2 regions of the Chryseobacterium nakagawai genome follow, and region 1 is predicted to be linked to the other one. Evidence: riboswitches for the same ligand, from Rfam matches in the RefSeq annotation. Region 1 holds a riboswitch; the other holds the start of a gene.
What was found. A riboswitch is a leader RNA that binds a small molecule or an ion and turns the genes downstream of it on or off. The one in region 1 is predicted to bind thiamine pyrophosphate.
Positions count from the first base shown of each region.

Region 1 (16,212 bases):
AGTCCAAGTTGTTCATTGTTGGATGGGAAGGTTTCATAATAATAGGTTCTGTCGTTGGTTGTATTGGCATTGTTGTCTCCTCCGTTTGAAGAAACGATCTTAAACCAATCTCCTCTTTTAATGTTTGGAGTTCCTTCGAATAAAAGGTGTTCAAAGAAGTGGGCAAAGCCGGTTCTTCCTTTTACTTCATCTTTTGCTCCTACATGATACATCACACCTGTAGTGACTACCGGAGCTGAATTATCCTGATGAAGAATTACATGAAGACCATTGGGAAGGTCATACTCTTCGAATTTGATTTGCTGTGCATTCAGCATGAGCCCGAAGAAAGCTACGGCAGCAGCCGAAAGAAGTCGCTTTTTCATAAAGTTAGAAATTGTTTATCAATGAGTAGGAAAAGTGAATTAAATGTTACACAAATTTTGAAAGCTGATAAATCAATAGTGAATAGTCAATTCGCTGCGCTTGTCAATTTTTTGAGACTGCAATCATTCACGATTCACATTTAAGAATATCGGCAAAGCCCAAGATTAAGCCAATTCATGATGCTTGTCAACTTTTGCCCCTACAATCATTCATGATTCACTTGTGAAGCAAAATCGACTATTGACATTTCATAATTTGAATTCTCCTCTGAATATCTTAATTTTGTCATTCCAAAAATTTTTTTGCTGTATGGATTATCTGAAAGGACTCAATGAATCACAATATGAAGCCGTTACCTCTTTACAAGGACCTTTGATGGTGCTTGCAGGGGCTGGTTCTGGTAAAACACGTGTGCTTACGATGCGTATTGCTCACCTTATCTATAATGGAATAGATCCTTTCAACATCCTTGCCCTTACCTTTACGAATAAAGCGGCCCGTGAAATGAAAGACCGTATCGCAAAGGTAGTAGGAGACAGCAATGCAAGAAGCCTTTGGATGGGAACTTTTCACTCCGTTTTTGCCAGAATTTTAAGGATTGAAGGGCATAATCTTGGGTATCCTTCCAACTTTACCATTTACGATCAGCAGGATGCGCTGAATGTGATTAAAAAAGTATTGAAGGATATGAATATCGATGCAGATCTTTATAAACCCAAAAAAGTTCAGGCAAGAATTTCTACTTATAAAAACAACCTGATTACAGTAAAAGCTTATTTCAACAATCCGGAACTGATGGAAGCTGATGAAAAAGCAAATATGAAATTTATCGGGCAGATTTATCAAAAATATGTTGAAGCCTGTTTCAGAAATGGGTCAATGGATTTTGATGACCTGTTATTAAAGACCAATGAGTTATTGACCCGTTTTCCGGAAGTTTTAGCCAAATATCAGGATAGATTCAGATATATCATGGTAGATGAGTACCAGGATACTAACCACTCCCAGTATCTTATTGTGAAAGCACTGGCTTCTAAATTTGAAAATATCTGTGTGGTAGGGGATGATGCCCAGTCTATTTACTCTTTCCGTGGAGCCAATATTTATAATATCCTGAATTTTAAAAAGGATTACCCGGATGCCATCACGGTATCTTTGGAACAAAACTACCGTTCCACACAAAACATTGTAAATGCAGCGAATGTTGTTATTGCTAAAAACTTACAGCAGTTTAAGAAAAATGTTTTCAGTGATAACGAGGAAGGAGATAAAATTAAAATATACCGTTCCCTTTCTGATGCTGATGAAGCGAACTTTGTAGCTGGAAATATCTGGGAGCTTCGTAACCGTGATCAGAGAAAGTATAGCGATTTTGCTATTTTATACAGAACCAATTCTCAGACCAGAGCATTTGAAGATGCACTGAGACGTAAAAATATCCCATACAAGGTGTATGGAGGACTTTCATTTTACCAAAGAAAGGAGGTTAAAGATTTAATAGGGTATCTACGTCTTTTAATCAATGAAAATGATTCAGAGGCATTGATGAGAATTATTAACTATCCGGCTAGAGGAATTGGAGAAACTACGCAGAACAAATTGATCGTTTTTGCAGACGCTCAAAACCTTTCTGTTTCAAAAGTGCTGGATAGTCTGCCTATGTATGCTCCTCAATTAGGACTTAATAATGGAGTTTTAAATAAGCTGAATGATTTCTGGTCAATGATTAAAGCATTCCAGGTATTATTAAAGACAGAAACGGCTTACAGCGTGGCTATGGAAGTAGCTAAACGAAGTGGATTAATTAAGTTTTTAAAAGATGACCAAACTCCTGAAGGGATATCAAGAGTAGAAAACGTTCAGGAATTGATGAACTCAATGCAAGGGTTTATCGAAGAACAAATACAGCTGGAAGACGGAGACCCGAGCCTTTCTAATTTCCTTGAGAATATTGCACTTTCTGCAGATACTCAGGATAAGGAATCAGAAGATGATATGGTTTCTTTAATGACCATTCACCTTTCCAAAGGTTTAGAGTTCCCTGTTGTACACTTGGTAGGGCTTGAAGAAAATCTTTTCCCAAGTTTCATGAGCTCGGCAACCAGAGAAGATCTTGAAGAAGAAAGAAGATTGTTTTATGTAGCATTAACCAGAGCTGAAAAACAAGTATTCTTCTCTTATGCAGTTTCCCGTTTCCAGTGGGGAAAAATAACAGATGCAGAACCCTCAAGATTCTTAAGTGAAATTGATGATGAGTATATAGAATTCCTTAATCCGGCTATGGAAAAAAGATTTATCAATAATTCTGGAGTAAAATCCAATATTTTTGATGAACATCCATCTGAATTAAAATCTTTCAAAAAGGTAGAGAAAAAGACACTTAATAGAAGTGAAGATAATTCAAAACCTGCTCAGGAAGTAAGAAAATTGAAACCGGTAAGCACTGCCAAAATCATCAATCCAAGTGGAGCTTCCTCTCAGGATATTGAAGTGGGAGATAAAGTGAGACACGATCGTTTCGGCGTTGGGGAAGTTACTTTCCTGGATGGGACAGATCCTCAGAATATCAAAGCAAAAGTTGTATTCATGCATGAAGGAGAGAAGAACCTGATTCTGAAATATGCTAAACTTATTAAGATTTAATGCTTTAAAATAGCCTTTAAAAATACGATAAACGGATTCATTTTTGAGTCCGTTTTTTTTTATTAAATACCTTTATCTTATTGGAAAAAGTAGTAATTTTAAATGAGGGATAGAAAGAAATGATAATCATTTTTTACAAAAACAAAGTCTATTGATTTTGTAGACTAATAAATATACTTTACATTTGCACCTGCAAAAAACATAAATGTTTAATCAAATTGATGAATGATATGAGAAATAAAAAAACTATTCTTTCCGCTTCTGTTCTATTCTTTCTAGGAGTTTTCACCTATGGGCAAGAGAAAGACAATATTACAACAAAAAAAGACACTGCCTCAACCAATAAAGTAGAAGAAGTTGTTATCCTTGGATCCAGAGCAGGAGCAAGATCAAAAGCAGACAGTCCGGTACCAGTAGATGTATTCAACCTGAAGGAAGCTTCAGTTGTACTTCCCCAGTCAAGTATCGGGCAAATTCTAAATGCCATTGCACCCTCTTTTACCTCTACTGTTCAAACCAATTCGGATGGAACAGATCATTTGGATCCTGCCCAGTTGAGAGGATTGGGACCGGATCAGGTATTGGTATTGGTCAACGGAAAAAGAAGACACACTTCTGCACTGGTCAATGTAAACGGAACACCGGGAAGAGGAACTGTAGGAACCGACCTAAATGCTATTCCTTCTTTTGCTTTAAATAGAATAGAAGTTTTAAGAGATGGAGCGGCCGCACAATATGGTTCTGATGCGATTGCCGGAGTGATGAACCTTGAATTAAAAAGAGATACAGGAAAATTAGCAGGTCAGATTAGCTATGGCGGAAACTTAACGCCTGCAGCGAACGATCATACCGGAAATTTTGACGGACAGAATATTCAGCTTGACCTGAACTATGGAAATAAAATAGGAACCAAAGGTGGTTTTTTCAATATTACCTGGTCTTCACAGTTTAGAAACCCTACGTACAGGGCAGGAACAGAAAATGCACCTATTTATAATGCTTATAATGCTATTGAACAGCGTGCTCTGAAAAATGGAGTCAATCTTTCTTCTCTTTTTACTGATATTGGAAATACTCCAAATTCTCAGCAAATTGTAAACTATATTCACCAATATGCACCAGAAGTAAGTTATTTTTCTCAGGATTTACAAACTGCTATACAGGGAGCTAATTCTATTTCCGCTTTACAGAAAGTTTTGTCGGATCCTAACAGGTTTACGACCAATTATTTGAATTATATCACCGATCAGGAACTTGCTTACAGAGGGCAGACGAGAAAAGATTTCAACATGCAGGTAGGGCAGTCTAAACTTAATAATCACCAGCTTTTTATCAATGCTGAGGTACCTGTAAGTGATAACTGGAAGGTGTATACTTTTGGAGGATACAGTTTAAGGCATGGAGTTTCCGGAGGATTTTACAGAAGACCGAGGGAAAGCAGAACTTTTACAGGCTTATATCCAAGCGGTTACCTGCCACAGATAGGAACCGATATTCAGGATATTTCATTAGCAGCAGGAATTAAAGGAAAATGGGAAGGATGGAATATTGATTTCAGCAATACCTTTGGACAAAACTCCTTTACCTACAATATCAGAAATACCGGAAACACTTCTTTAAGATTTGCTTCTCCTAATGAGTTTGATGCAGGAGGATTAAGGTTTACCCAAAATACCATCAATTTAGATTTCTCTAAAAAATATGATGTTCTGGAGGGATTGAATGTAGCATTTGGAGGGGAGCACCGTTTTGAGAATTTTAAAATGACTGCTGGTGAAGAAGCATCATATACTACCTATGATGTTTTAGGAAATCCATGGAATAATACTACATCAAGGCCTACAGACTTTTTTGGAGCTTCTTTGCCAGGAGGTTCACAAGTATTCAGTGGTTTCAAACCTGAAAATGCGGTGAATAAGAATAGACAGTCGTTGGCAGCGTATGCAGATGTAGAGTTAAACTTTACCAACTGGCTTTTAGTGGATGCAGCAGCGAGATATGAGAATTATTCGGATTTTGGATCTACTTTTAATTATAAATTAGCTTCAAGAATCAAAGTAGCTCCTAATTTTAATGTGAGATTTGCAGGGTCTACAGGATTTAGGGCTCCGTCTATACACCAGATTTACTATAATGTAACTTCTACCTTATTTACAGGAGGACAGCTTCTGGAAGTAGGAACATACAGCAATGATTCCCGATTAGCAGGACAATTGAATATCCCAAAACTTAAACAGGAAACCTCAAAGTCAGCAAGTGTAGGATTTACGTATAAAATTCCATCAGTGAATTTGACATTCACAGCGGACGGATATTTTACTAAAATTGATAACAGAATCATTCTTACCGATCAGTTTTTAAGAAAAGATGTGCCTACCGATGCTCAAATAGAATTTGATAAATTAAATGTAAATGCAGCTCAGTTTTTCACCAATGCAATCGATACGGAAACAAAAGGGTTGGATATTGTTATTTCCCATAACGCAAGATTTTCAGGCATAAAACTGGACAATAATTTTGCGATCAACTTGAACCAGACCAAGCAGGTAGGTGAAATTCATTCAGCAGGGCTGTTGAAATCTCCGGCTCTTGAAAAGGTCTATTTCTCTGAAAAATCTAGAATCTATCTGGAAGAAGCAGTCCCAAGAGTAAAAGCCAGCCTTTCTCACACATTAACATGGAAAGGAGCAAGTTTCTATCTTAGAAATACTTATTTCGGAAAAGTAACAGGTGCCGATGTTCTTGATGCTAACGGAGATGGAATTATAGGATTTAATGAGCATCAAACAATAGGAGATAAGATTATCACCGATATGTCAGCAGCGTATCAGTTTACCAAAAATATCGGGTTAACGGTAGGTGTCAATAACCTGTTTGATATTTATCCTACTAAAAATTTACCGGCTTCAAGTAATAACGATCAGTTTATTTACTCGCGCTCAACTTCACAGTTTGGGCAGAATGGACGATATGTTTTCACAAGACTTAATTTCAATTTTTAATCAAATTTTATATCTATAAAAAAACGGAATCAAAAGTTGGTTCCGTTTTTTTGTTGTAGTGGTTGATAAACATAATGGATGATTGAGGTATTCTGTCTCTTCTTTACTTCCATCTTTTCAATTCGTAAGCAGCTTCCCAGAAGTGGAATTCCATTCTGGATGCCATAATAAAAGCTTCAGTCATTTTTTTTCTGGTTTCTTCAGTACTATTTTCTGCTATTTTATCACCTATAGCAATAGCCTGATCCACTGCCGCTGAAAACTCTTCTCCAGCATAGGTGGCGATCCATTTTTCATAGGGATTGTTAACCGTGTTTTGAATCTCGTAAATATAATTTCCAACCTCACGATAAATCCAGAAGCAGGGGAGAACTGCGGCAACTGCAATTTCCACAGATTCCAGAGCTGCCGTACTTCTCAGAAAGTGAATATAATGATGGCAAGCAGGTTCTAAAACCCCCTTATCACTCAAACCAAAATCTTTGAAGTAAGATTCATGCAGGGCATTTTCTACTACAATGGCATTTTCAGCGAAACGCATAAAAGTGAGTACATCCTGAAGATCAGTAATCTTTGCAGCAATGATTGAGAGTGTTCTTCCAAAGTGCTCCAGATATAAAGAGTCCTGAGCCATATAAAAACGGAATTTTTTCTGTGGTAGGGTACCATCAGAAAGCTCTTTGATAAAAGGCATATCAAGGATGGATTGATAATGTTTTTCTATAGCATTCCAGGTTTGTTCAGACCATTTCATTTTTTGATAAGTTTTTGTGGATTAAAAAAGTGATTAAGAGGACCATTTCCTAGCCCTGTTTGCACATCTATGCCGTTTTTTATGGCTTGATAAATATATTCTTGTCCCAGTGAAACAGCATTATATAAGGATTTTCCCTGAGCAATATAGGCTGCTATTGCTGAAGAAAGTGTACAACCGGAACCATGAGTATTGTTCGTGTCAAATTTTATTGTTTCGAAAGAATGAAAATTCTCATGTTCATCATAAAACAGTGACGTAATCGTTGAGGTTTCCTGATGACCACCTTTAAGAAGAATTGTTTTACACCCCAGTTTTTTAATTTTCTTTCCGGCGGTGTATAAATGTTCTAAAGTTTCTACTTTCATATCTGCTAGAATTGCAGCCTCATCCATATTGGGAGTGATAACATCAGCAATGGGGAAAAGCATTTCAGTGAGTGCTGTGATGGTTTCTTCTTCAATTAAACGATGTCCGCTGGTGGCAACCATTACAGGGTCAAAGACAATAGGTATTTTAGGATATTCTGCTAATGTGGAAACAATGGTTTCTACCAGTTGAGGCGTATGAACCATTCCAATTTTTATTGCATCGGGAACAATGTCATCCAAAATGGCTTTGATCTGGTCAGCAACTGCCTCTACGGGAATAGGATATATTTTTCTTACTCCCTGCGTATTTTGTACAGGCAAGGCTGTTAATACAGATGTGGAAAAGCAACCTAGAGCAGAAGTTGTTTTAATATCAGCCTGAATACCAGCACCGCCGCTTCCGTCGAAACCTGCAATAGTTAATACGGAAGGATATTTGTATTTTTTCATTTTACAATTTCATTTTTTAATTCATACGCTGCTTTTTGAGGATCAGCAGCACTGCATATTGCGGAAACTACTGCAAGACAATCTGCTCCGGCATTAATTACTGCTCTTGCATTTTTCAGATGAATATTGCCTATTGCGACCAAAGGTTTTTCTGTAAGTTGCCTGATTTGAGTAATTCCTTCCAATCCCCATTCTATAATAGTATCTGTTTTGGTTTTTGTTTTAAAAACAGGGCTTATTCCCAGATAGTCGGCTACTGCAGTTTGTTCGTTGCCAAGCTGAGTCAGGTGTTCTATAGAATAACCAATCATTTTATTCCCGATCAAAGGCCGCTGCCTTAGATCCCGAGGAGTTGCATCACTGTTGCCAACGTGTATTCCTGCCGAATTTACTTTTTCAGTAACAGTAATATTATCGTTGATGATAAGAGGAATACCATATTTATCTGTAATTTCAATAAGCTGTCTGGCTTTTTGAAGGAATATTTCATTGTTGTCATTTTTTTCACGAAGCTGTATAATATCCACACCTCCTAATATGGACTGTTGAGCAACTTCCAGGAAGTTTTTTCCCATACAATCTGCTTCAGAAATTACCAGGTATAATGAGTAAGGGAAAGTATTTATACTCATGATCTTTCAATTTTTAAATGACCGTTAAATTCTTCTTCTGTAATGTTGTAGAGTTTATCAATCAAGTTGACTTGAAGACTGCCTGGGCCTTTACTTTCACGAACAGCCATTTCGCCTGCTATTCCCAATAATGACATTGCAGCGGTAGTTCCAGATATTGTATCTTCCGTAACACCTATAAATGCTCCGATTAATGCTGTTGCAGAACATCCCAGACCCGTTACTTTGGTCATGAGAGCATGTCCGTTTTTGATTTGTATAGATTGATTTTGGTTCAGGATAATATCCGTTTCACCCGAAATACATACAATAGCGTTGTATTGGTTAACCAGAATGTGTGCTGCTTCAACAGCGTCATTACTTTCTGCTGTACTGTCTACTCCTTTAGTAGCTGTTTTATTGATTTGGGCAAGAGCAATAATCTCAGAAGCATTACCTCTGATCACTGTTGGATGAAACTGTAACAGCTGATGCAATGTCTGATCACGAAAAGAGGTGGCTCCTGCCCCTACCGGATCCAGTACCCATGGTTTATGATGTGTATTTGCCACTTCAGCAGCTATAAGCATAGATTCTGCCCAGTATTCATCAAGGGTACCAATATTAATAACCACCGAATGGGCTATATTGATCATTTCTTTGATTTCAGAGTGGGCGTGTGCCATAATCGGAGAAGCTCCTGCAGCCAAAAGAGCATTGGCTGTATTGTTCATTACTACATAATTGGTAATATTATGAACAAGAGGAGACTTTTGTCTTACAAGCTGAACTTGTTGCCAAAGATTTTTTTCCATTGTTATCATTAAAAATAAAAATAGCTTTAGGAAAAAATCCGAAACAAAAGACATAAAGTATCATGTCATTTTGCTTTTCCCTACGTCGGTGTAAGCCGTATCAGGTTCAAAGGGACTCTCTCAATTCTTTTCAGAATACCCCTAAAGCAAAACAAATGTATAAAAATTATCAGAGGAAGCAAAAACCTTTAACAGATTTTGGAGAAAGCATATTATCTCTCTACCAGCTCTTTCACCGGTTCACCGTAATAATCAATCTCGGTTGTATTGATCTGAAGAAGCTGGTACCATTTTCGGAAAGCTCCTATGAAAACAATCAGCATCAGTATCATTGCCGTTACAGCTAAAGCAGCCAATAGATACTGCTTTTTAGGAATATAAATGCTAGCTACCTGAATATATCCAGCCCAGAAAGTTATGATTGCCATAAAAACACCGGGAATCGCTGAACAGAGTGCATATTTACCTCTATTCATTCTAATGAGCATTGTGGTACATACAATAAGTCCACAGGCGGCCAGTAGCTGGTTGCTGATACCAAACAACGGCCAGATACTACTTACATTTCCGGTATACACCAGATATCCCCAAGCGAAAGTAAATAGTAAGCTGCTGATTATAATTCCGGGACCCCAGTTTTTATCATTAAATTTCGGAATAACAGATCCCAACATCTCCTGTAAGAAAAAGCGTCCCACTCTGGTCCCTGCATCAATGGCGGTAAGAATAAATACAGCTTCAAACATAATGGCAAAATTATACCAGTAGGCGGTCAGTTGATCCATATAAGGAATTTTGTTAAAAATATGAGCCATTCCTACTGCCAGAGATACGGCACCGCCTGTTCTCCCATAAAGGTCAATACCTATTTTTTGAGAATAATAATCGATGTCTACTCCATGTAATGAAGGATGCGTTGCCAGGAATGAATCATAGGCCTCTTTTGGGGTATTGATGGCGAAATAGTCGCCAGGCATCAGGGTGCAGGCAGCAATCAAAGCCATGAGTGCAACAAAACCTTCTACCAGCATGGCACCATATCCCACGAAAAGAATTTCTCTTTCTTTGTTGAGCATTTTAGGAGTTGTTCCGGTAGCGATCACTGCATGAAATCCTGAAATTGCTCCACAGGCAATCACAATAAAAATAAAGGGAAGTACAGGACCTCCAATGACAGGGCCACCACCATTTACAAATGCTGTAATAGCTGGCATCTGTACAGTAGGATGGATGACAATAACGCCAATGGCTAGCATAATGATCGTCCCGATTTTAAGATAAGTTGAAAGATAATCTCTCGGAACTAAAAGCAGCCAGACCGGCAATACTGATGCCAGGAAACCATAAAGAGGTATAGCAATAGAAATGGTTTTAATATCCCATGAAAATAAATTATTCAGGGTAGGATTCTGCATAAGACTATGCCCACCGATAATTCCGGCAATTAATAGGATTCCTCCCAGAATACTGGCAAAAAGAACACTATTTTTTTTATAACGCATAATCAGCCCCATGATGATGGCAATAGGCATTGTAATGATTACGGTAAATAATGACCATGAGGCTTCGTGCATCGCATTAATACAGGCAAGTGACAATCCTGCCAATGTGAGAATTAATATGAATAAAATGGCAAAACCGGCTACTGTTCCGGTTGTTTTACCAATTTCTTTCGAAGCAATGGTAGCAAGGCTTTGTCCCTTATGCCGAACTGAAGCAAATAAAACAACCATGTCATGCACTCCTCCGCCCAATACACACCCAATTAAAATCCAAAGAGCGCCGGGCAAATACCCGAATTGAGCAGCCAAAACAGGTCCCACAAGAGGTCCAGCGGCAGCAATAGCAGCAAAATGGTGTCCGAAAAGTACATTTTTATTCGTTGCTACATAATCTTTTCCATCTGCAAATTCTACTGCGGGAGTGGTGTGATGATCATTAAGTTTAAGTACTTTGTTGGCAATGAAAATACCATAAAACCTATAGGCTATAGCAAAAATAAGTACCGATGTAAAAATAAGAGTAAGCGCATTGATATTGTTCAGGAAATCCATGTCCTTTAGTTTTTTTAAGTGAATAATTTAAAGTATTGGCTTTTTTATTGAAAATGAATCAAATATTAGCCAAGGTAATTATTTTTTTAATAAAAACAGATGATATGTATATCAATCTAGCAGATTTGTCCTTTTATTTTTGATCGTATTTGTAATAGCGGGGGTTCTGGTTATTTTGGTAAATCTAATGTATAGTTTTATTTTTTTGAGAAACGATAAAGTCTACCGTTTGATCTGTCATTGTATCAAGAGCTGCTTTATCTGTTGTAGAAAAACTATGAACTCCATTATCAATGATAATTAAAGAAGTTTCTACTTTTGCGCGTTTAAGTCTTCTGTGTAATTTTTTAGATTGACTTAGAGGAACTATTTTATCTTTATTCCCCTGAACAATTAAAGTCGGAACTCCCGTTTCTGTATAGGTTGCAGGAGATATAGTTTTTAGATAATCGATGGCTCTATCCTGATCTTTTGTTAAATCATATCCTGAGATTCCTTTTACCAAGCCTTGCTGTAAATTAACAATCTTTTTTGAAACCATTCCAATCATGGCTACCGGAATTATTCCCAGTTTGGTATGAAAAAGTTTGTTCAGATCAACAGGTCCGTAATGGTCAACTACATAATTTACTCTTGCTGAATAAGGTGAAAGGTCAGGACTTCCTTTGAACATGTCATCTGGAGTATAAGCAGCTACGAGAGAAAGGTGTGCTCCAGCTGAGGCTCCGAATAGACCAATATTATTGGTGTCGAAGTTATATTTTTCAGCATTCTTTCTTACCCATCGTACCGCATCCTTGGTATCTTCCAAAGGAAGAGGAAAGTGGGTGCTATCATTCAGAAGGGTATAATTGATACTGATCACGGCATATTGCTTTTCCATCAGTTTGGCAATCGTTGTTTCAAGATAATTGTCAGCATAAACGGCTTTACTGCCTTCTATCCATCCACCTCCGTGAACATAGATGAGTACCGGAAGTTTACCGGGAATATTCTTTGGAGTGTATAAATCCAGAGCTAAAGAATCTCCTTTTTTACCAGTTTTATAAACAATATTCTCAGAAATTGTTGCTATTTCTGGGAGAAGTGTACTTTTTGCCCGTTTAACTTTTTCAGGGGACTGAGAAAATGTCTGGGAGAAGACGATTTGGGTAGAGCTTAAGAACACAATAAAAAACAGGCTTATAAAAAACCTGTTTATTGATATGGAGTTAAATGATTTCATATTATTTTTTTTGAGGGAATCTTACTTTACTAACTCCTCAAAAAGTTTACCAAAAGTGGTATTTAGATCCTTAGATTTTCCAGGATGAGGTCTTGAAGTTTGTACAACAGCGCTTCTTACAGCAGTAAGCCAACGGAATCGTTCAGGAATATCAAACTGAGCAATAGGTCCGCCATCCTTATCTCCATTGGCAATTTTCTGAAAGCTCTCCAGGTTTTGGGTGATATCATCATAGTCCAGTTTGCTGTGCATCAGCTTGAATTTATCAGGACATAAATAGAATTCCACGCGGATGAACTTTTCCCTTTTAGAAAACATGACCAATCCGATATTGAAAAATTCTTCTCTCTCAACTTTTGGTACCAAGCGTATTACCGCATATTCGTATATTTTATCCTCTTGCATTTTTGGCTTCGTTTACAAAGATTTGAGAATTTTCTAATCGGGTTGTCAGAAACTGAAAATAAATTTCACGAATCTCTTCGGGAGTTTCATCCGCATCGTTCCAGTGCAGCCAATCTTCAGGAATAGCATTCACAATATCCCTGAAAAGAGTTTCGTTCAGTACTTCATGCGCAAACTTATCTGCTTCATCCAGCATTTTAGCCTTTGGAAGAAGAACATGATCTTTCACATATTTGAACGGAGTTTTAGCCGCTGCATCAAAATTCTGCCATGAATGATGGAAATAAAATGAAGCACCGTTATCAATGATCCAAAGCTCTTTATTCCACATCAGCATATTGGCATTCTTAAATGTACGGTCAATATTGGTAATAAAGGCATCTAACCATACTATTTTTGAGGCCAGAAGCGGATCTACACTCACTCCCGGATCATAGGTGATGGAACCGGAAAGGTAATGCAACCCGAGATTTAAACCCTCTGAGAATTTTAGCAGATCCTGTATTTCCTCATCGGCTTCTGTTCTTCCGAAATCTGCATCAAGATTAACAAAAACCAATTCAGGAATCTTTAGACCCAACGCTTCTGTAATCTTTCCGCCTATAAATTCTGAGATCAGCATTTTAACTCCATGGCCCGCGCCACGGAACTTTAAGACATACTTAAAGTCATCATCAGCTTCTGCCAAAGCGGGAAGGGAGCCTCCCTCTCTCAATGGCAGAATGTAACGCATTACCGTTACTGTTCTTAAATTCTGCATGTAGCAAAAATAAGGTTATTTTTTAATAATTTTTTTCATAAATTTCAAATTAAATTAGAGTTTTAAATATTGAGAATATTGAATTAAAACCTGTTGTTTTATGAATCTGATTAGGGAAAAGAATATTTATTTAGAAAATAAAGAAACAAAAGGGTTTCTTGCTGATGCTTTTTATAGTGATACTCAAGAAAAACAGCCTTTGGTCATTTTTGTTCATGGGTATAAAGGCTATAAAGATTGGGGAGCATGGGATTTAATGGGAGAGAAACTTGCAGGAGAAGGTTTTTTCTTTGTAAAGTTTAATTTTTCTCACAATGGAACCACTGTAGATGACCCTCATCATTTTGGCGATCTTGAAGCCTTTGGAAATAATAATTATACCAAAGAATTGTCTGATTTAGGGGTTGTTATTGACCATTTTATCCTGGATCCGCATGTAAATCCTGAAAAGATTATCCTGGTGGGGCACAGCAGAGGAGGAGGGATTTCCATTATTAAGACTTTTGAGGATGAAAGAATCAACGGATTGATTACTCTGGCCAGCGTAGATACCTTGGATCGTTTTCCCACAGGTGATTTTTTTGAAAAATGGAAGAAAGAAGGTGTTTATTATGCTTTGAATGGACGTACTCAACAAGAAATGCCTCATTACTATCAGTTTTATGAAGATTATGAGCAGAATATACACCGTTTTGATGTAGAACGGGCTGCAGAAATGGCTAAAGCTTATATGCTGATTATCCATGGGACGCAGGATGAAGCCGTAGACGTAAAGCACGCGGAGCATCTTCATATTCTTAACCCGAATTCAGAACTTTTTCTTATTGAGAATGGAAATCATACCTTTGGAGCTAAAGAACCCTGGACAGACTCTACGTTGCCGGAAGATCTGAACATTGTAACAGAAAAGTGTATTGATTTTTTAGTTAAAAATCTAAAATAAGAAGTCTTCAGAAACAGTGCTCAAAATGTAAGTGATTTAAAATAAATCTATTAGAATCACGTTGTAATAAATTACCACTATACTAAATTTTATTATGAAAAAAACGATTACGAGCGCATTAGCGCTGTTGTTATTAGGAACTGTTATTTCCTGTAAAAAAGAAACCAACACTCAATCTTCTGTAAGTACAGATACGCTGGCTACCGTAATGCCAAAAGATTCTACTGTTAGTGCAAAGATGGATTCAGTAACGGCTACTGCTTCTTCAGCAGCAGTTCCAGTTGAAATTATTACCAAAAATGATGGAAAGTATCCTCATGATGTCAAATTATTTGAAGACAAAGGCCTGACTGAAAGATTGAAAAAATTGGTAGGAAAAGATTATGATGAAATGATAAAAAATTTCGACGTAGAAAGTCCTATTGTATCTGAAGGTGGAATCTATAAACTTCATGGATGTAAACAGCATGATTGCCCTGGATATGCTACTTCCGTTTACTATGATTCCAAAAATGATAACCTAAATGTTTCCATTGATAAAAACGGTAAAATAACTGAGTTTGCAGAAAAGGGAAAAATTACCGTTTCAAAAACATTGAATACTAAATAATTATTTGGTATTCGTTGCAGGAATCATATAATATTAAAATAAATATTGCTTTTCAATAAAAAAGGAGTGAAATTTTCACTCCTTTTTTATTGAATTATTGTTCGGTTTTTACCGCATTCTTTTTTATTGACTTTAAAAGGCTTCTGAAGTTTTTCATCGTCATCATTTCACTTGTCGGAGTAAAAATGGTTGCCTTTTCACCTTTTTCCAGTGAAACTTCGGAAGACGCTTTCAATGAATATATTTTTTTCATGGTTTTAATATCATAAACATCCATCATCGCAAAGGTTTCATTTTTCTTATAGTCATCCAGTTCACCAATGGAACGGTCTAGAGAGCTACGAAGCTTCATGGTATAAATGTTAACCAGAAAATTAAAATCAGAACTGTTTTTCAAGGTCTCAAGATCTTCCACTTCAGGCTCAAACGGAATACTGTTTTGAATTATATGTTCAGCTTTGGCCATTTTTAAATCAAAAGCATTCCCATTACTTAAATCTTGAAATAGCTGCATTGCTTCTTTACTCATCATTTCTCTGTGGTGCGAGTCTACACCCGTTTTGATGTTGTTAATCAACCATTTTTTGTCTTTTGAAAACACCAATGATTTACTGTAAATCCCGTAATCTTTTTTAATAGGGCAATAAACACATGATTGTAAAGCGATTGATAAAAAAAAGAAGAAAGCATATTTTTTCATGATTTGTATTCAGATTATTTAATTAAAATCTTCCAGGCTTCTTCAATGTTGCTTTCCAACAATAGCTTTTGGGCATCTTCATGAATATTTTCATCAGAATAATATTCTCCGGAAGGTAAAACTTCAACGTTCGCCAGCATTCCCAAATCATTTCCTGTAAATACTTTACTGTATTTGATAGCATCCGGCAAAAGATCAAAGCCAATTCCTTTTGTTACCAAAGGTTTAGGAACTTCAAAAAGGCTGTTTTCATTACTTCTGGAATACCAGTTGCTCCCTAAACGGGCGACCATATCCAGTTTTTGCTGATCTAAATTTCCTGCTTCATTCAGGTATTCTTCCCTGATATGAATCTTCTGAACCTCACAGATTACAAGATTTCCTGATCCTCCTTGGTTTCCTAAATGTTTTATTTCTAAGACTTTACATTCAAAGTTCACAGGGCATTCTTCAATCAGTTTGGGTTGTATCAGGTCAGCGTCTTTCATCGTAAGACCAGACTT
Region 1 covers NZ_LR134386.1:1,262,463-1,278,674, forward strand. The annotation lists gene EL260_RS05730 (M16 family metallopeptidase) at 1-365, opposite strand, end outside; gene EL260_RS05735 (ATP-dependent helicase) at 676-3,009, shown strand; gene EL260_RS05740 (TonB-dependent receptor plug domain-containing protein) at 3,240-6,011, shown strand; gene tenA (thiaminase II) at 6,115-6,765, opposite strand; gene thiD (bifunctional hydroxymethylpyrimidine kinase/phosphomethylpyrimidine kinase) at 6,762-7,586, opposite strand; gene thiE (thiamine phosphate synthase) at 7,583-8,218, opposite strand; gene thiM (hydroxyethylthiazole kinase) at 8,215-9,012, opposite strand; TPP riboswitch at 9,073-9,165, opposite strand; gene EL260_RS05765 (carbon starvation CstA family protein) at 9,225-11,066, opposite strand; gene EL260_RS05770 (alpha/beta hydrolase) at 11,251-12,291, opposite strand; gene EL260_RS05775 (DUF3037 domain-containing protein) at 12,313-12,696, opposite strand; gene EL260_RS05780 (HipA family kinase) at 12,683-13,456, opposite strand; gene EL260_RS05785 (alpha/beta hydrolase family protein) at 13,557-14,399, shown strand; gene EL260_RS05790 (hypothetical protein) at 14,494-15,009, shown strand; gene EL260_RS05795 (hypothetical protein) at 15,104-15,709, opposite strand; gene EL260_RS05800 (flavin reductase family protein) at 15,724-16,212, opposite strand, start outside.

Region 2 (16,212 bases), 1.4 Mb from region 1:
TGGATGAGAAAGATCTTCCGATTAAACATACGGCTTTCTCTCAGTGCTATAGAAGAGAAGCAGGAAGCTATGGTGCGCATGTAAGAGGTTTAAACCGTCTTCACCAATTCGAAAAAGTAGAGATCGTAAGAATTGAAAAACCTGAAAACTCTTATGCTGTACTGGAAGAAATGGTAGAACACATCAAGGAAATTCTTACAGATCTTGAACTTCCATTCAGAGTATTAAGACTTTGTGGTGGGGATACGGGGTTTGCATCTGCTATGACCTATGATTTCGAAGTGTGGAGTGCAGCACAGGAAATGTGGCTTGAAGTAAGTTCTGTTTCCAACTTTGAGACATTCCAGGCAAACAGATTGAAGTGCCGTTACAAAGCAGACGGTAAGTCTCAGTTGGTTCATACACTGAATGGTTCTGCTATGGCATTGCCAAGAATTATGGCAGCATTGCTAGAAAACAATCAGACTGCGGAAGGAATTAAGCTTCCTAAGAAGATTGCTGAATATGCAAGATTTGATATGATCAACTAATTTGATTTAGTTCCAAATAAAAACCCACCGAATTTCGGTGGGTTTTGCTTTTTTATTCAGTTACAATGATGATCTTTTTATCAGCATTTTTCAACTTTGCTTCCTTATCATTCATTGTTTTCAAATCGTATTCTATCCTTACTGAATAGTCATCTACCTGTTTCAGCCAGTCATGTTTGCCTGTGATAGATTTTATTTTGTTTTCAAACTTTAAAGTAGTTCCTATATTTTTCAAAAACATCATCATCATTCCCTCCATATGATCTGTCTCTTCTTTCGAACCTTGAGATCGAAGGATTTCTTCAATATTTTTAACATTGAAAAAATCAGTATTAATGGTTAGTATTTTTCCATCCCAGTTATTGAATAAATTTTGATCAAATGGTAATTTTTCGGCTTTATTGAAATTTTTAAAGTTCTCAAAATCATTTGACGTAAAATGATCTATTTTAAAAGAAAATCCTATAGGGAGAGGTTTATGGTCTTCTTTTGTTGACTTAACAAAAACCTTCTTTATAAGTCTGATCGTATCCTGATTTTCAGTCTTTAGTTTTCCTTCTTTCTTTAGAAGATCATACATGCTTGTCCAGACTGTTGGAAATCGATCGATGTCTTTAAATTTTTCTTGCTTCGATGAATCAGGAGTCATAGCTTGCATTTCTGCTATAAATTCTCTGGTATCAATATCCGTAATCATAGATGTAGCTGCATCTTTATGATAAAGTACCTCAGTATTGATGTTGCAAGATTGCAGGGTAAACAGACTTATTAATAATAAGACGATTGCTTTCTTCATGGTATATTATAAATTCTAGTTAATGGCAGTTAACGGCTCCATTTGGATCTTTTGAAATAGTCATGGATTCGGCTTTTGGCGAAACATAAGGAATGCCCAGTTCTAGACCTCTGAGAATGAAAAGTCCACCCAAAATAATCATAATGACAGGCACCGCCTTTAAAACTTTTGTTCTGAAGGCCTGATTCATGAGGTTTCCGGCCAGAACGATGGCAAACATGAATGGAAGGGTTCCTAACCCAAATAAAGCCATATATAAAGCTCCCTGCCATATCCCTCCGCCTGCAAGGCTTGCAGTGAGAGCCATATAAACCATTCCGCAGGGTAAAAAACCATTAAGAATTCCAGTTGTAAATCTCGAACGGTAATCAGCTTTTTGCAGGAGACGTCCTAAATTTGACTTTACTGAATATAAAAATTTGGACAAAAAAGGAATCTTTGAGGCAAAATCTTTTCCGCCAAATGAAAATACAGCCATAATAATAAGCAGGGCGCCGGCAGTGATGGTCAGGTATTTTTGAAAACCAGCCATCTCAAATCCCTGTCCTATAATTCCAAGAAGCGCACCTAATAATGAATAGGTGAAAATCCTTCCAAACTGATAAGTAAGATTCTGAAGATAAAAATTAGCAGCCTGTTTCTTGGTTAATCCCATCGATAAAGCAATAGGCCCACACATTCCGATACAGTGAAAACCGGAAGCAAAGCCTAAGGCAATAGCCGATACAATAAGTCCTATTTCCATATCACATCATAATCCATTCTATAGTCTGTTTTGTCTTTTGTCCAGCTCAGTCTTAAGGTATAGTTACCCATTTTCAATACCTGTGCAGGTATAATGAATGATTGACTGCCATCAAGCTCTACAGATTTTTTGATGTCTAAATTCTGGTCGTCGGTTCTGTTTAAAACAAATTTTACCGTAGTGTTTGAATTATTATAATCTTTTGGAAAGTGAATTTTAATTCCATGAGTGTCCTGGCTGTATACAGGTTTTTCCTGTAGTTCATCTGCCCTTTTCTTGGAATCAATTACATCCTGATATTGTAATTCCTCCTCATAATAATTATCGGTTACCATTTCAGAATTCTTTTGCCCGTTTGGGAAAAGAAACATCATGGATAATATAAAAATAATAAATGCTAATAATGCAATTACAACACCGTGTCCCCAACTAAAGTTCTTCATTTTGTCTAATTAAAATTGTAATTTAAATGGTCCCTCAAAATAAGTTTGATAAGAATCTACCAGTTTACCTTTCATATCGTAAACTCCGATCGTAATGTTCTGTTTAGAAAGCTTCATTTCATCTTCCGGAAAGCTGATATTGATCGTTCCTTTGGTAATTTTATCTCTATCTACCTGAATTTTACTAGATGCACTGTAAGTGATTTCTCCATGTGCAGGGTCTATTACCTTGATGGTAACAATTTTCTTTTCATTGGTCTTATTCAGGAAAGTATAATTATAAGTATTAATAATTTTTCCTTCTTTCACAAAGAATGTGCTTCCAGCGGGTTTAATGAATTTAGCTTCCATTTCCCCACGGCTATATAATAGATATCCTAAGAATCCTACCAGAAGAAATAAGAATATACTGAATCCTTTCATTCTTCCTGTAAATTTAAACTGAGTTTGTTTTTCAATTTCATTTTCAGAAGCATATCTTACCAAACCTTTTGGAAGTCCTACTTTTTCCATGACTTCGTCACAGGCATCAATACATGCGGTACAGTTGATACATTCCAGCTGTTGCCCGTCTCTGATATCAATTCCGGTAGGACATACTACTACACACTGATGGCAATCGATACAGTCTCCTTTACCAGCTGCTTTTCTGTCTTCACCTTTTCTCCATTTTGATCTGTTTTCTCCTCTTTTGAAATCATAGAAAACATTGATTGTATCTTTATCAATCAATACTCCCTGAAGTCTTCCGTAAGGGCAAACCAAAGTACATACCTGTTCTCTGAACCATGCAAATACAAAGTAAAATGCAGCGGTAAGAAGAATCATTACAATGAAATTGGTAGGATGCGTAAATGGTCCTTCAGAAACAATTCTGAATACTTGTTCATAACCCACAATATACATAAACATAAAGTGAGTGATGATGAGTGAAATAATGATATAAACAGACCATTTTAAAGTTCTTTTCCAGATCTTCTCGCTGTCCCATTCCTGTCTGTCCAGCTTCATCTGCTTGTTTCGGTCACCTTCAATCAGATATTCGATTTTACGGAAAATGGATTCCATAAAAATTGTCTGAGGGCAAATCCACCCGCAGAAAATTCTTCCGAATGCAATCGTAAAAACGATAATAAAGATTAAAGATGCGATGGCACCTAAAGTCAGGATAAAAAAGTCTTGTGGATAGAAAGGTTGTCCAAAGATGAAAAACTCTCTGTCTATGACATTAAACATCAACAATGGGTTACCATTGATTTTGATGAACGGTAATGAAAAATAAATAATTAATAGGAGATAACTTACAATGTTTCTATAGTTGGTGTATTTCCCTTTTGGTTTTCTCGGAAATACCCATCTTCTTTTACCGGATTGCTCCATTGTCCCGATAGAATCTCTGTAAGTCTCAGGGTCCAGAACCTGTCCCTGTCCGCCTCGTACTTCTATTTCTTCTATGTCTGACATATTGTAATGTGTTTAAAAAAGAAAAAACATAATTCGTTACTATTTTTAAGGTAATAACAAATTATGTTTTTTTCATATGTTTCTAATTTTTCTAAATTATTCTTTTTCCCAATGTGCTTCAGTTCCTTGAGGAGCTGCTCCTCCTTGAGCCTGAGTCACTGGTGGTAATTCCTGGTTGATGTGATATACATACGCTGCAATCTTTTCAATTTCAGCTCCAGAAACTTCTCCGTTTTTACCAAATGCTCTCATCGCAGGGTTAGTAGGAGAACCATTCCAGTCCATGTGGAATACGTTTTTGAATAACGTCTTCTCAGGTTGGTTGATCCAGAAGTTATCAGTAAGGTTTGGACCAATACCTCCACTACCGTCTTCTTTGTGACAAGATGCACAGTTTGTCTTGAATAATTCTTTACCTTCTGCAATATTATCAGCTGAATATTTAGCTGTTTCAATGGTTACAGGAGGCTGGCTTGCTTCATAAATTGCAATACTTGCCAATTGTTCTTTGTATTCCTTTTCATATTCGCTTAATGGGTGAGCGAAATCTGTAAACGCATACGCTGCAATATATACAATACAAAAAGCAGTCCCAAAGTAGAATAAACCTACCCACCATTTTGGTAATTGGTTATCCAGCTCCATAATTCCATCAAAACCATGGTCAATAAGGATATCTTTTTCTTCTGTATCAGATTGCTTTTTGAAGGCTGCTGCATACATTCTTTTGAAGAAAGGAATTTTCTTTTCAGCTAAATAAGCCGCTTTCTCTTCCGGAGATAATTTTTTGAATTTGTTGTTTTCAATCAAATCTCCAATAGCACTGTGGATAAAGGCAAGGATACCAGCTATCACAACAGTTCCCCAGAAGTAAGGCGAAGCTAGGAACGCGTAGCTCTGCACAAACAAATAATAAAAAACTATTAAAAGTCCAATTATTATCAAGATGTTTACAACAACAGGTGTTCTTTGTTTCATAAAAAATAGTTTAATTTTTTAAATTAAAATCATCGTCTTCATCCTCTCCAAGGGGAGCTTCTTCTTCCTCTTTGTAATATTTCTTAGGCTTGCTAAAAACATAAATTACCAGAGCAACGAAAAACAGCATAAAGAAAATCAGAGCCAGCGTCTGGTAGAAACCAGCGTTTTCTGTATTGGATAATATATCTTTAAAGTTCTGAGGAATCATACTAAGTTTTAATGTTTTTAGTTATTACTTGCTGTTTTAATTTCAGTTGTTTTAATATCAGTTCCTAGTCTTTGAAGATAAGAAATAAGAGCAATGATTTCTTTTTTCTCTAATTCTCCCTGAGGTCTCTTAGCATAAGCCTCTTTCAAGTCATTTGCTTCAGAGAAGATATCTTTTACAATTTTTGCCGATTGGTTGTCTGCCCATTTATCTGCAGAATCGATTTGAGCTTTTGTATAAGGTACATCAAATGTATTCTTCATAAGCTTCAATTTATCTACCATTTTAGACCTGTCTAAATTCGTAGCAATTAACCAAGGGTAACGAGGCATGATAGAACCTGCAGAGGTTGATCTTGGGTTATACATGTGCTTGTAGTGCCAAGAACTTGGGTTTTTACCTCCTTCTCTATGTAAATCCGGTCCAGTTCTCTTAGATCCCCAAAGGAATGGTCTGTCATATACAAATTCCCCAGCTTTAGAGTACTGTCCGTTTTTACCGTTAAATCTTGTAATCTCATCTCTGAACGGTCTGATCATCTGAGAGTGACAAGCATTACATCCTTCACGGATATAAATATCTCTACCTTCAAGTTCTAGTGGAGAATAAGGCTTCACCGCTGAAATAGTAGGTACACTTTTCTTAAGGGATAGGGTAGGGATGATTTCAACCATACTTCCTATTGAAATTGTAAACAATGATAATACTGTTAACAATAATGGCATTCTTTCCAACCAAAGGTGGAATCCTTCTCCTTCTTTACGTTTGTTCCCGATGTTTGCTAATGCAGGTGCTTCAGCAGGAACTTCTTTCTGGAATGATCCTTTTCTTACCGTAGCAATTACGTTAACGATCATTAAGATTGCTCCGGAAATATAGAAGATACCTCCTAAGAATCTCATTTTGAAGTAAGGAATAATCGCCGTTACAGTATCCAACCAGTTTTTCCATAATAATGTTCCGTCCGGGTTGAATTGCTTCCACATTAATCCTTGTGTGAATCCGGAAATATACATTGGTACTGCATAGAAAATAATTCCTAAAGTCCCTAACCAGAAATGCCAGTTAGCTAATTTTACAGACCAAATTTTTGTTCTCCACATAATAGGTACTAGGTAATAGATAACCCCGAATGCCATGAAACCATTCCATCCAAGAGCTCCTAAGTGTACGTGACCGATAACCCAGTCAGTAAAGTGACCAATTTTGTTGATGTTTTTCGTTGCCAATAGTGGTCCTTCAAACGTTGCCATACCATAACAAGTAACAGCTACTACGAAGAACTTAAGGATAGGATTTTCTCTTACTTTATCCCAAGCTCCTCTTAAGGTAAGAAGACCATTTAACATTCCTCCCCAAGACGGTGCGATAAGCATGATAGAGAAACCTGTTCCTACTGCCTGTGCCCATGCTGGAAGAGCGGTATACTGAAGGTGGTGAGGACCAGCCCAGATATATACGAAGATTAGTGACCAAAAGTGAATAATAGACAGTTTATATGAGAATACAGGTCTGTCTGCTGCTTTTGGTAAGAAGTAATACATTAAACCTAGAACTGGAGTTGTCAATACGAATGCTACCGCATTGTGACCATACCACCATTGTACGATGGCATCTTTTGCTCCTGCATATGCAGAATAAGATTTCCAGCCAGAGAAAGATAATGGAACTTCAAGGTTGTTGAAGATGTGAAGCATTGCTACAGCTACCCAAGTTCCAAGATAGAACCAAATAGCAACATACAAGTGCCTTACTCTTCTCTTTGAAATAGTCATGATCATGTTAACACCAAAAATGATCCATGAGAATGCAATCAGGATATCGATTGGCCACTCATGCTCAGCATATTCTTTAGAAGTATTAATACCCATAAAGAAGGTAATGAACGTAGCAACGATCATAAACTGCCAAGTCCAGAAGTGAATCCAAGATAATGTATCACTGTACATTCTTGTCTTCAATAATCTTTGCGTAGAGTAGTATACTCCTACATAAACAATATTACACACGAACGCAAAGATCACGGTATTGGTGTGCAACATTCTGATTCTACCAAAACCAAACGCTCCATGAGTGTTTATTAACCCTTGAATATTACCCGATGCCAAACTTTTAATGGTTGTGTCATCTGTACCGAATAAGAATTCAGGTAATTCAGGGTAGAAAAGCATTAATGCCGCCGTAAGCCCGAACGTAAATCCTATGAAACCAAAGATAATGGTCGCATAGAGGAACGCACGGACAATACTATTGTCATAACTAAACTTTTGTGTTTCCATATCAACTATTCACTATTTTTCTCAATTTTTATTATTTTCTCCTATTTCTTTCTCGTCTTTATCTTTGTCGCCAGTTTCATCTTTTTCCTTGACTTCGTCATCGAAAAGGATTCTGACAGCAGGAGATTCGTCGTCTTCAAACTGTCCTTTTCTGGCATACACTATAAATACGACCAGGAAGATCGCAGCTAAAGAAACACTGCAGACGATCATTAAATATAGAATATCCATTGGACAACAAAATTAACCTATTTTCGGGGTTCAAATTTAGTGAAAAATAATGACATTCATCACGAAATGCCGATTTCAGCTAATTTAAAATCAGTCTAAATAAGAGGGTTTAAGCCTGTTTTTTGAAGTATTTGCGACCCAGTATCCATGTTGAAACTGTCGTAAATGTAACTACCGTGATGGAGCTTGCTGGCATGATGAGAGCCGCGAAAAGCGGATGCATGTGCCCTGTAACTGCGTAACTTAACCCAACGATATTGTAAAGAAAACTAATTATAAATGTCATTTTCACAATGGTGATGGAGCCTTTGCAGACATTCAGATAGTTATCTAAAGTCACTACTTTTTCACCATTCATGATAACGTCAGAAGAAGGGGTAAAGCTGTTGGTGTCATCAGCAATGGCAATTCCTACATTGCTCTGCTTTAGGGCTCCTGCATCATTGAGTCCATCACCAAGCATGGCTACTTTCATGTTCTGATCCTGAAGATTTCTAATGTAGTTCAGTTTGTCTTCCGGGCTTTGGTTGAAAGCCATTCCTTTGTAGTTTGGAATGAGCTCTTTAAGCTGATTTTCCTCTGAGGAATTATCTCCACTCAGAATAAATATTTTGTAGTGGGTGAGTTTCTTGAATAGATCTTTAAGTTTAGGTCTGTATTCATTCTTAAAGATAAACTTGCCTAGGAATTCATCATTTTTGCTGATATAAACAGCGGTTTCTAGGTTTTTAGGCTCTTGATTGTTATAACGGGCAGAGCCGATTTTATAAAGATTTCCTCTTACGTTTGCCAAGTACCCTTTTCCTGAGATTTCCTGGAAGTCTTCCACGGGGAAATAATCATCATTCACTTCAATGAATTCATAAAGTGATTTAGAAAGAGGGTGGTTGGAGTTCTTTAATAATGTTTTGATATTCAGTTGGTCAAATTCGCTGATTTCAGAACCTTCAAACTTAATGTTTGATCTTTTTCTGTGAGTGATGGTTCCGGTTTTATCAAAAACAATAGTATCTAATTTGGCGATTTTTTCAATCGTTAGTGTGTCTTTTACATAAAATTTATTTCGACCTAAAATTCTCATAATGTGTCCGAAAGTGAAGGGTGCAGATAGTGCAAGCGCACAAGGACAAGCAATGATGAGAATTGCTGAAACAACCTGGAACATTTTCTCTAAATCGATGAATGCCCAGTAAATTCCAGAAATAAGAGCAATTCCTAAGATGATGAATGTAAAGTATTTACTGATATTGTTGGTTAGAGTATCAAGACCCGTTTCGTGTTTCTTGAAGGCCTCTTTATTCCAGAGCTGAGTAAGATAACTCTGATCAACATCCTTAATCACCTCCAGTTCCAGAGATGATCCTATCTGTTTTCCACCAGCAAAAATTTTGTCTCCCGGTTGTTTGCTGATACTTTCACTTTCTCCTGTGATAAAACTGTTGTCAATGTTTCCTTCTCCGTTGATAAGGATGGCGTCTACCGGGATGATTTCCTGGTTTCTAACTAATATTCTGTCTCCAACTTTTATTTCGGAAAGGAGAATGTTTTCCTGTTTTCCTTCAAAGTCTACCTTGGTTACAGCAATAGGGTAGAATGATTTGTAATCTCTGTCATAAGAAAGAGCACTATAGGTTCTTTTTTGGAACAGTTTCCCCATCAGCATAAAGAACAGAAGTCCGCAAAGGGTGTCAAAATATCCGGGACCGTAATCTGTTGCTACTTCGTAAATACTTCTTCCGAAAAGAACAAATATCCCTAATACAATAGGAACGTCAATGTTGACAATTTTATTTTTTAATCCGTACCAAGCGGATTTGTAATAATCTGAAGCGGAATAAAATACAACGGGGCAGGCTAATAAGAACATCAGAACCCTGAAAAGACCTTTGTAATGTTCCATCCAGTAGTCTTCCCCACCCACATATTCTGGGAATGCTAAAAACATCCCGTTTCCGAAAGCAAAACCTGCAATCGCAAACTTTATAAGAAGTGATTTGTCAAGATGGTCAACATTTTTCTCAGCAGTTTCAAGGCTGATAACGGGTTTATATCCTAAATTGGTTAGGAAATTAGCAAGTTCGCTTAATTTTAGATCGTTATGGTTGAATGAGATCTGTAAGGTCTTTCTTGTGAAGTTAACCTGAGAATATTTAATATAAGGATTCAGGGTATGAAGGCTTTCCAGTAACCAGATGCAAGAGGAACAGTGAATTACAGGAATCTTGAATGTGACAAGACTGGTGTTTCCTTCAGAGAAATCGGTAACTTTTTCAAAAATTTCCGGAGTATCTAAATAATCGAACTGGGTAGAATTTTCATCACCCGGACGAATTCCTGCCCCTTTATTAAGTTCATAGAAATTACTTAAATTATTTATATTCAGAATTTCATAAACAGACTTACAGCCATTGCAACAGAAAGTCTTTTCATCAAACAAAATTCTCTCTTTTTCTATACCTTGACCACAATGAAAACAGTTCTCGCTCACCTCCCTAAAATATTGAACTACAAAATTATAACAATTTTTTTTGTTTATCGAGTTAAAAAGTTCTATTTTTGTGATAAATATCATATAAAATGCCGCAGGAACAACAGATAGCCATTGAAGAGAGGTTCGCCAGAGTTTTTAATGATAAATCTTTTAAGGAAAGACTTTCTAGCGCAGATTTTGAAAAATATATTAACGGTAAAAAAAGATTGAGTTTTCAGAAACACGATACTATTTTTGAAGATGGAGAGACTCCAAAAGGGGTGTTTGTACTTGAAAATGGGGCCGCTAAACTTTCAAAATCAGGTGCATTTGGGAAAGATCAGATTTTAAGATTTATTAAAGAAGGGGATATTATCGGCTATCGTTCTTTGCTTTGCGGGGAAAACTTCCAAGCTAAAGCAGAAGCCATGACAGACATTGAGTGTGTTTTCTTACCAGCAGATATCTTTATGTATCTTCTAGAGGTAGATCCGCAATTGTCTTTCGTAATGCTTCAAAAAATTTCTTACGAATTAGGAGAATCTTCCAATACCATTACGTTCCTTGCCCAGAAAACGGTAAGAGAAAGGCTGGCTGAAATATTGCTGCTTTTGGAACAGAAATTAGGAGTAGATCCTGAAGGATTTATCAAAATTTCATTAACAAGAGAAGAAATTGCCAACATTATTGGTACGGCTACAGAAAGCGCCATCCGTTTGATCTCAGAATTCAAACAGGATAGCCTGATAGAAGTTGACGGACGAAACATCAAGATTCTAAATCACGATAAACTCATGAAACTCGGTCACGTAGTTTTATAAAAATCATAAAAACTTAAGTCGGCTGAATGGCCGACTTTTTAACTTTTAAAAAATAGATAAATTATGTCTGTTCACTCTGAAATTAAAAAAGTTACGACTGAAACCTTGCGCAAAATGAAATTCGACAAGGAAAAAATAACAATGCTTACTGCTTATGATTTTACCACGGCAAAGATGGTAGATGCAGGTGGAGTAGATGCTATTTTGATTGGAGACTCTGCAGCGAATGTAATGGCGGGTTTTGAAACTACGCTACCTATTACATTAGACCAAATGATCTACCATGCTCAAAGTGTGGTAAGAGGAACCGACAGAGCTTTGGTGGTAGCAGATCTACCATTCGGAACGTATCAGAGTAATCCTGAAAAAGCATTAGAGTCTGCAGTAAGAATGATGAAAGAAGGAGGCGCGCATGCCGTGAAAATTGAAGGCGGAAAAGAGATTTCAAAATCTATTAAGAAAATAATCAATGCCGGAATTCCTGTAATGGGACACTTAGGATTAACTCCACAGTCTATTTATAAATTCGGAACGTATAAAGTAAGAGCAAAAGAAGAGGCAGAAGCTGAAAAGCTGATTGCTGATGCACAGCTTTTAGAAGAATTGGGATGCTTCTCTGTTGTATTGGAAAAAATTCCTGCAGAATTAGCTAAAAAAGTTACTGAGAGTATTTCTATTCCTACAATAGGAATTGGTGCAGGAGCAGACTGTGATGGTCAGGTTTTAGTGTATCATGATATGGTAGGAATGAATAAAGGGTTCAGTCCAAAATTTTTAAGAAGATATCTTGATCTTTACACAGAAATTACTGGAGCAGTGTCTCAATATGTAAAAGATGTGAAGAGCATAGAGTTCCCTAACCAAAACGAAAGTTATTAAAATTAATTCATGCAAAATCAACAACAATCTATTCAGGGAATCCTATCTATTGCAGCATTGATCTGCTTAGCCATTGGCTGGTTCAATTTATTTTCACCTGACATCAATCATTTATTGTCCAGAAAAGTCTTCTATATTCTGATAGGAGCCAGTTTCTTTATTCAGGCACCAATGCTGACCAATAAAAACTTTATGTATGCGATGTATGCAGCAGCAGGAGTTTGTGTAGTTGGAGCTTTACTGCCTGAAAGTCCAATGATTTCAGGGCTTAAAACAATTGGCCTTTTAGCAGGGATTATTCTTTCAATGTCAAATAGAAACCGTAACAGATAGATTTAATGAAGGAGCAGATTGTATATGAAGACAACCACCTTCTGGTAGTGAACAAAAAAGTTGGTCAGCTTGTACAAGGTGACAAGACTGGTGATGAATCACTATTGGAATCTATTAAGAATTTTATAAAAATAAGAGATGCTAAGCCGGGAAATGTTTTTCTCGGCTTGGTTCATCGTATAGACCGCCCTACTTCAGGTTTGGTCATTTATGCTAAAACTTCAAAAGCGCTTTCCCGTCTTACTCAAATGGTGAAGAATCGTGAAGTTAAAAAGACTTATTGGGCCGTAGTGGGAAAAGAGATAATTCCACAAAGCCAAAGACTCGTTCATTATTTAAAGAAGAATGAGAAGAATAATAAGGCGATTGTTTTTCCAAAAGTTACAGAAGGAGCTAAGGAAGCTATCCTGGCCTATAATGTTATAAAGACTTTGGATAATTATCTGCTTCTTGAAATAGATCTTGAAACGGGAAGGCACCATCAGATAAGAGCTCAGCTATCTAAGACAGGCATTCCAATCAAAGGAGACTTAAAATATGGTTCTCCGCGTTCCAATCCGGATGGAGGAATTAATCTTCATGCAAGGAAATTGGAATTTATTCATCCTGTAACCAAAGAAGAAATAGAAATTATAGCTCCTGTTCCGCAGAATGATGCTGTTTGGAGGGCTTGTGAAGAATAACCATAAACTATAACATGAAATTCAAATCACTTTTATTAGCCACATTGCTGGTTATGGCATCTTGTTCAGACAATGATGAAATGCCTATTGATAATTCACAACAGACGGTTACTGAAAATACAAGCAAAATCTCGTGGAATTATCCTGTTTTATCACCTGTGTTTAATGAATTGGAACAAAATTATATTTTCGAATATGATTCTCAGGGAAGAGTTAGTAAAAAAGTAGGAGGAAAGTTGGAACTTTCTGGAAGCACGGGTTTTTCTTATGCTTATTCAAAATCAGTGTATACAATGATAACGTATACAGGAAATACAGCAATTATGAAAAACTATAGCTCTGACCCTAGTTTCAATGTTCAATTGAAGGAAAGAAGGTTTGAATTTGATAATCAAGGTAGAGTTATTAAATTAGTTATTCCAGAGGTTAATAATTCATATATGGATAAGTATTTGACCTATACTTATGACGCTTCAGGAAAGCTAATTGAGATTTTAACTCAATATCCTAACGTTCCATACGATCCAACTGACCCACAAGATTATATTTTGACGTACGTAGAAAAGTTTATTTATAATAATTCAGGAAATTTAGAAAAGGCAACTAAAACTCAAAAGCATAATAATGTTGATGCATACATTACGAACGAAATTACATTTGATAATTTTGATTCTGCACAAAATCCATTTAAGAATTTGGGAATTTTTGAAGATTATTTCTACTTTTCATTATCAAAAAATAATCCTCAGAGAAGAATTTCAAAAGAATATCAACCTTATAGCTCCGAATTTTTTCTGAATCAATCAAATTGGACTAATCAATATAATACCAATGGCAGGTTAAAGCTTTTCTATTAAAGCATTTTGAATAAATATTAATAAGATCCATCTCCAAAGTTGAGATGGATTTTTTGTTTCCTGAAAATTTGATTTTGCCCATTCTGAAAAAATAGCTAACTTCGTCCCACACTTTAGGGGTGTCTGTTTTTACAGACTGAGACTTTACCCTTTGAACCTGATCTGGATTATACCAGCGTAGGGAAAAGTAGATGACTTTTGCTGTACATTCTATTGTACAATAATGGCCATTCCTAAAGTATATTTAAATTATTAGGAATGGAACTTATAATCAACCACACCCGAAAAACATTTGATGTACTTCCTGAAAACCTGGAAGCATTATTGGCTATGGAATTACCTGGAAAAAAGAAGGGTATTGCCGTAGCACTCAACAACCGTATTGTTCCGCTGTCAGCCTGGGCGGAGACTCCTCTTAACAATCAAGATTCAATTTTAATCATTACTGCCACTCAGGGCGGATAATTCTCATATTTAATACCAATATTTATGGCTCATTCAATTACATGTTCGCCATTTCCGAACTCAAAGAAAATTTATGTTGAAGGAAAAATTCATCCTATCAGCGTAGCAATGCGTGAAATAAAGCTTAGCCCCACTAAGCTTAGCAATGGAAATTTTGAAGAAAATGCTCCGGTAACCATTTATGATACTTCCGGTCCCTATACCGATGAAAATAGTGTAATCGATATTCAAAAGGGACTTCCAAGAATAAGAGAGCAATGGATTCTGGACAGAGAAGATGTTACGATTCTGGAAGGAATTACATCTGAATATGGGAAAGCCCGTCTGGCAGATCCAAAACTTGATGAATTGCGCTTTTCTTACGATCATAAACCTAAGGTTGTTCAGGATGGTAAGGAACTTACTCAACTTTATTATGCAAAACAGGGAATTATTACTCCTGAAATGGAATACATTGCGATCAGAGAAAACCAAAGAATAGAACAGCTTGCAACGGTTCCAAAAGAAATGGCTTGTCAGCATATCGGAAACAGCTTTGGAGCGAATACTCCAAAAAGCAAAATTACTCCAGAGTTTGTAAGGGATGAAATTGCTGCAGGAAGAGCTATTATCCCGAATAATATCAATCACCCGGAAAGTGAGCCGATGATTATCGGACGAAACTTTTTGGTAAAAATCAATGCGAATATTGGAAACAGTGCGGTTTCGTCAAGTATTGATGAAGAAGTGGAAAAAGCAGTATGGGCTTGCCGATGGGGTGCAGATACCATTATGGATCTTTCTACAGGAAAGAATATTCATGAAACCCGAGAATGGATTATCAGAAACAGTCCGGTTCCAATTGGTACTGTTCCGATTTATCAAGCGCTAGAAAAGGTAAAAGGAGTACCTGAAGATTTAACCTGGGAAGTTTTTAAAGATACCTTGATAGAACAAGCAGAGCAGGGCGTGTCTTATTTTACCATCCATGCCGGAGTTTTATTAAGATATATTCACCTGACAGCAAACAGAGTAACGGGAATTGTTTCCAGAGGAGGTTCAATTATGGCAAAATGGTGTTTGTATCATCACAAGGAAAACTTTTTATACACTCATTTTGAAGAGATTTGCGAGATCATGAAGAAGTATGATGTAGCTTTTTCATTAGGAGACGGTTTACGTCCTGGATCTATTGCTGATGCCAATGATGCGGCTCAGTTTGCAGAGTTGGAAACATTAGGCGAACTAACAAAAATTGCCTGGAAGCACAACGTACAGGTGATGATTGAAGGCCCTGGGCACGTTCCGATGCACATGATCAAAGAAAACATGGAGAAACAATTGGAAGTATGTGATGAAGCACCTTTCTATACTTTAGGTCCCCTAACTACAGATATTGCACCAGGCTATGATCATATCACTTCAGGAATTGGAGCAGCAATGATCGGATGGTTTGGATGTGCAATGCTTTGCTATGTAACCCCGAAAGAACATTTAGGTCTTCCGAATAAAGACGATGTAAAAGTAGGGGTAATTACTTACAAATTAGCAGCCCATGCTGCGGATTTGGCAAAAGGACATCCGGGATCGCAATACAGAGACAACGCATTAAGTAAAGCGAGATTCGAATTCAGATGGGAAGATCAGTTCAACCTTTCGTTAGATCCGGATACCGCCAGAGCCTATCATGACGAAACGCTTCCTGCTGATGGAGCTAAAATTGCCCATTTCTGTTCGATGTGCGGGCCAAAATTCTGCTCTATGAAAATCACACAGGAAATTCGTGAATCTGCAGAGAAAGGAATGTTTGACAAATCACAAGAGTTTATTGAAAAAGGAAAAGAAATTTATATATGATTCTCGTCATCACTCCTGAAACCATAGTTCCGAATGAATCAGAGATTATCAATCAAATGTTTCATGATGGGCTTGATTTGCTTCATATCAGGAAACCTTGGACCAGCCCACAAGAAATGACTGAATTTATTGATAGTATTGATCCTTCATTTTATGCTCAATTAGTACTGCATAATCATTATGAGCTTGGA
Region 2 covers NZ_LR134386.1:5,467,864-5,484,075, reverse strand. The annotation lists gene serS (serine--tRNA ligase) at 1-530, shown strand, start outside; gene EL260_RS24810 (hypothetical protein) at 583-1,326, opposite strand; gene EL260_RS24805 (sulfite exporter TauE/SafE family protein) at 1,346-2,071, opposite strand; gene EL260_RS24800 (FixH family protein) at 2,062-2,514, opposite strand; gene ccoG (cytochrome c oxidase accessory protein CcoG) at 2,524-3,978, opposite strand; gene EL260_RS24790 (cbb3-type cytochrome c oxidase N-terminal domain-containing protein) at 4,075-4,956, opposite strand; gene EL260_RS24785 (cbb3-type cytochrome oxidase subunit 3) at 4,967-5,167, opposite strand; gene ccoN (cytochrome-c oxidase, cbb3-type subunit I) at 5,185-7,446, opposite strand; gene ccoS (cbb3-type cytochrome oxidase assembly protein CcoS) at 7,468-7,677, opposite strand; gene EL260_RS24770 (heavy metal translocating P-type ATPase) at 7,787-10,165, opposite strand; gene EL260_RS24765 (Crp/Fnr family transcriptional regulator) at 10,255-10,968, shown strand; gene panB (3-methyl-2-oxobutanoate hydroxymethyltransferase) at 11,032-11,847, shown strand; gene EL260_RS24755 (hypothetical protein) at 11,857-12,180, shown strand; gene EL260_RS24750 (RluA family pseudouridine synthase) at 12,186-12,863, shown strand; gene EL260_RS24745 (hypothetical protein) at 12,878-13,720, shown strand; TPP riboswitch at 13,826-13,921, shown strand; gene thiS (sulfur carrier protein ThiS) at 13,979-14,185, shown strand; gene thiC (phosphomethylpyrimidine synthase ThiC) at 14,210-16,021, shown strand; gene EL260_RS24730 (thiamine phosphate synthase) at 16,018-16,212, shown strand, end outside.
Region 2: linked by a shared signal. The riboswitch ahead of thiS (sulfur carrier protein ThiS) and the one ahead of thiM (hydroxyethylthiazole kinase) in region 1 are both predicted to bind thiamine pyrophosphate.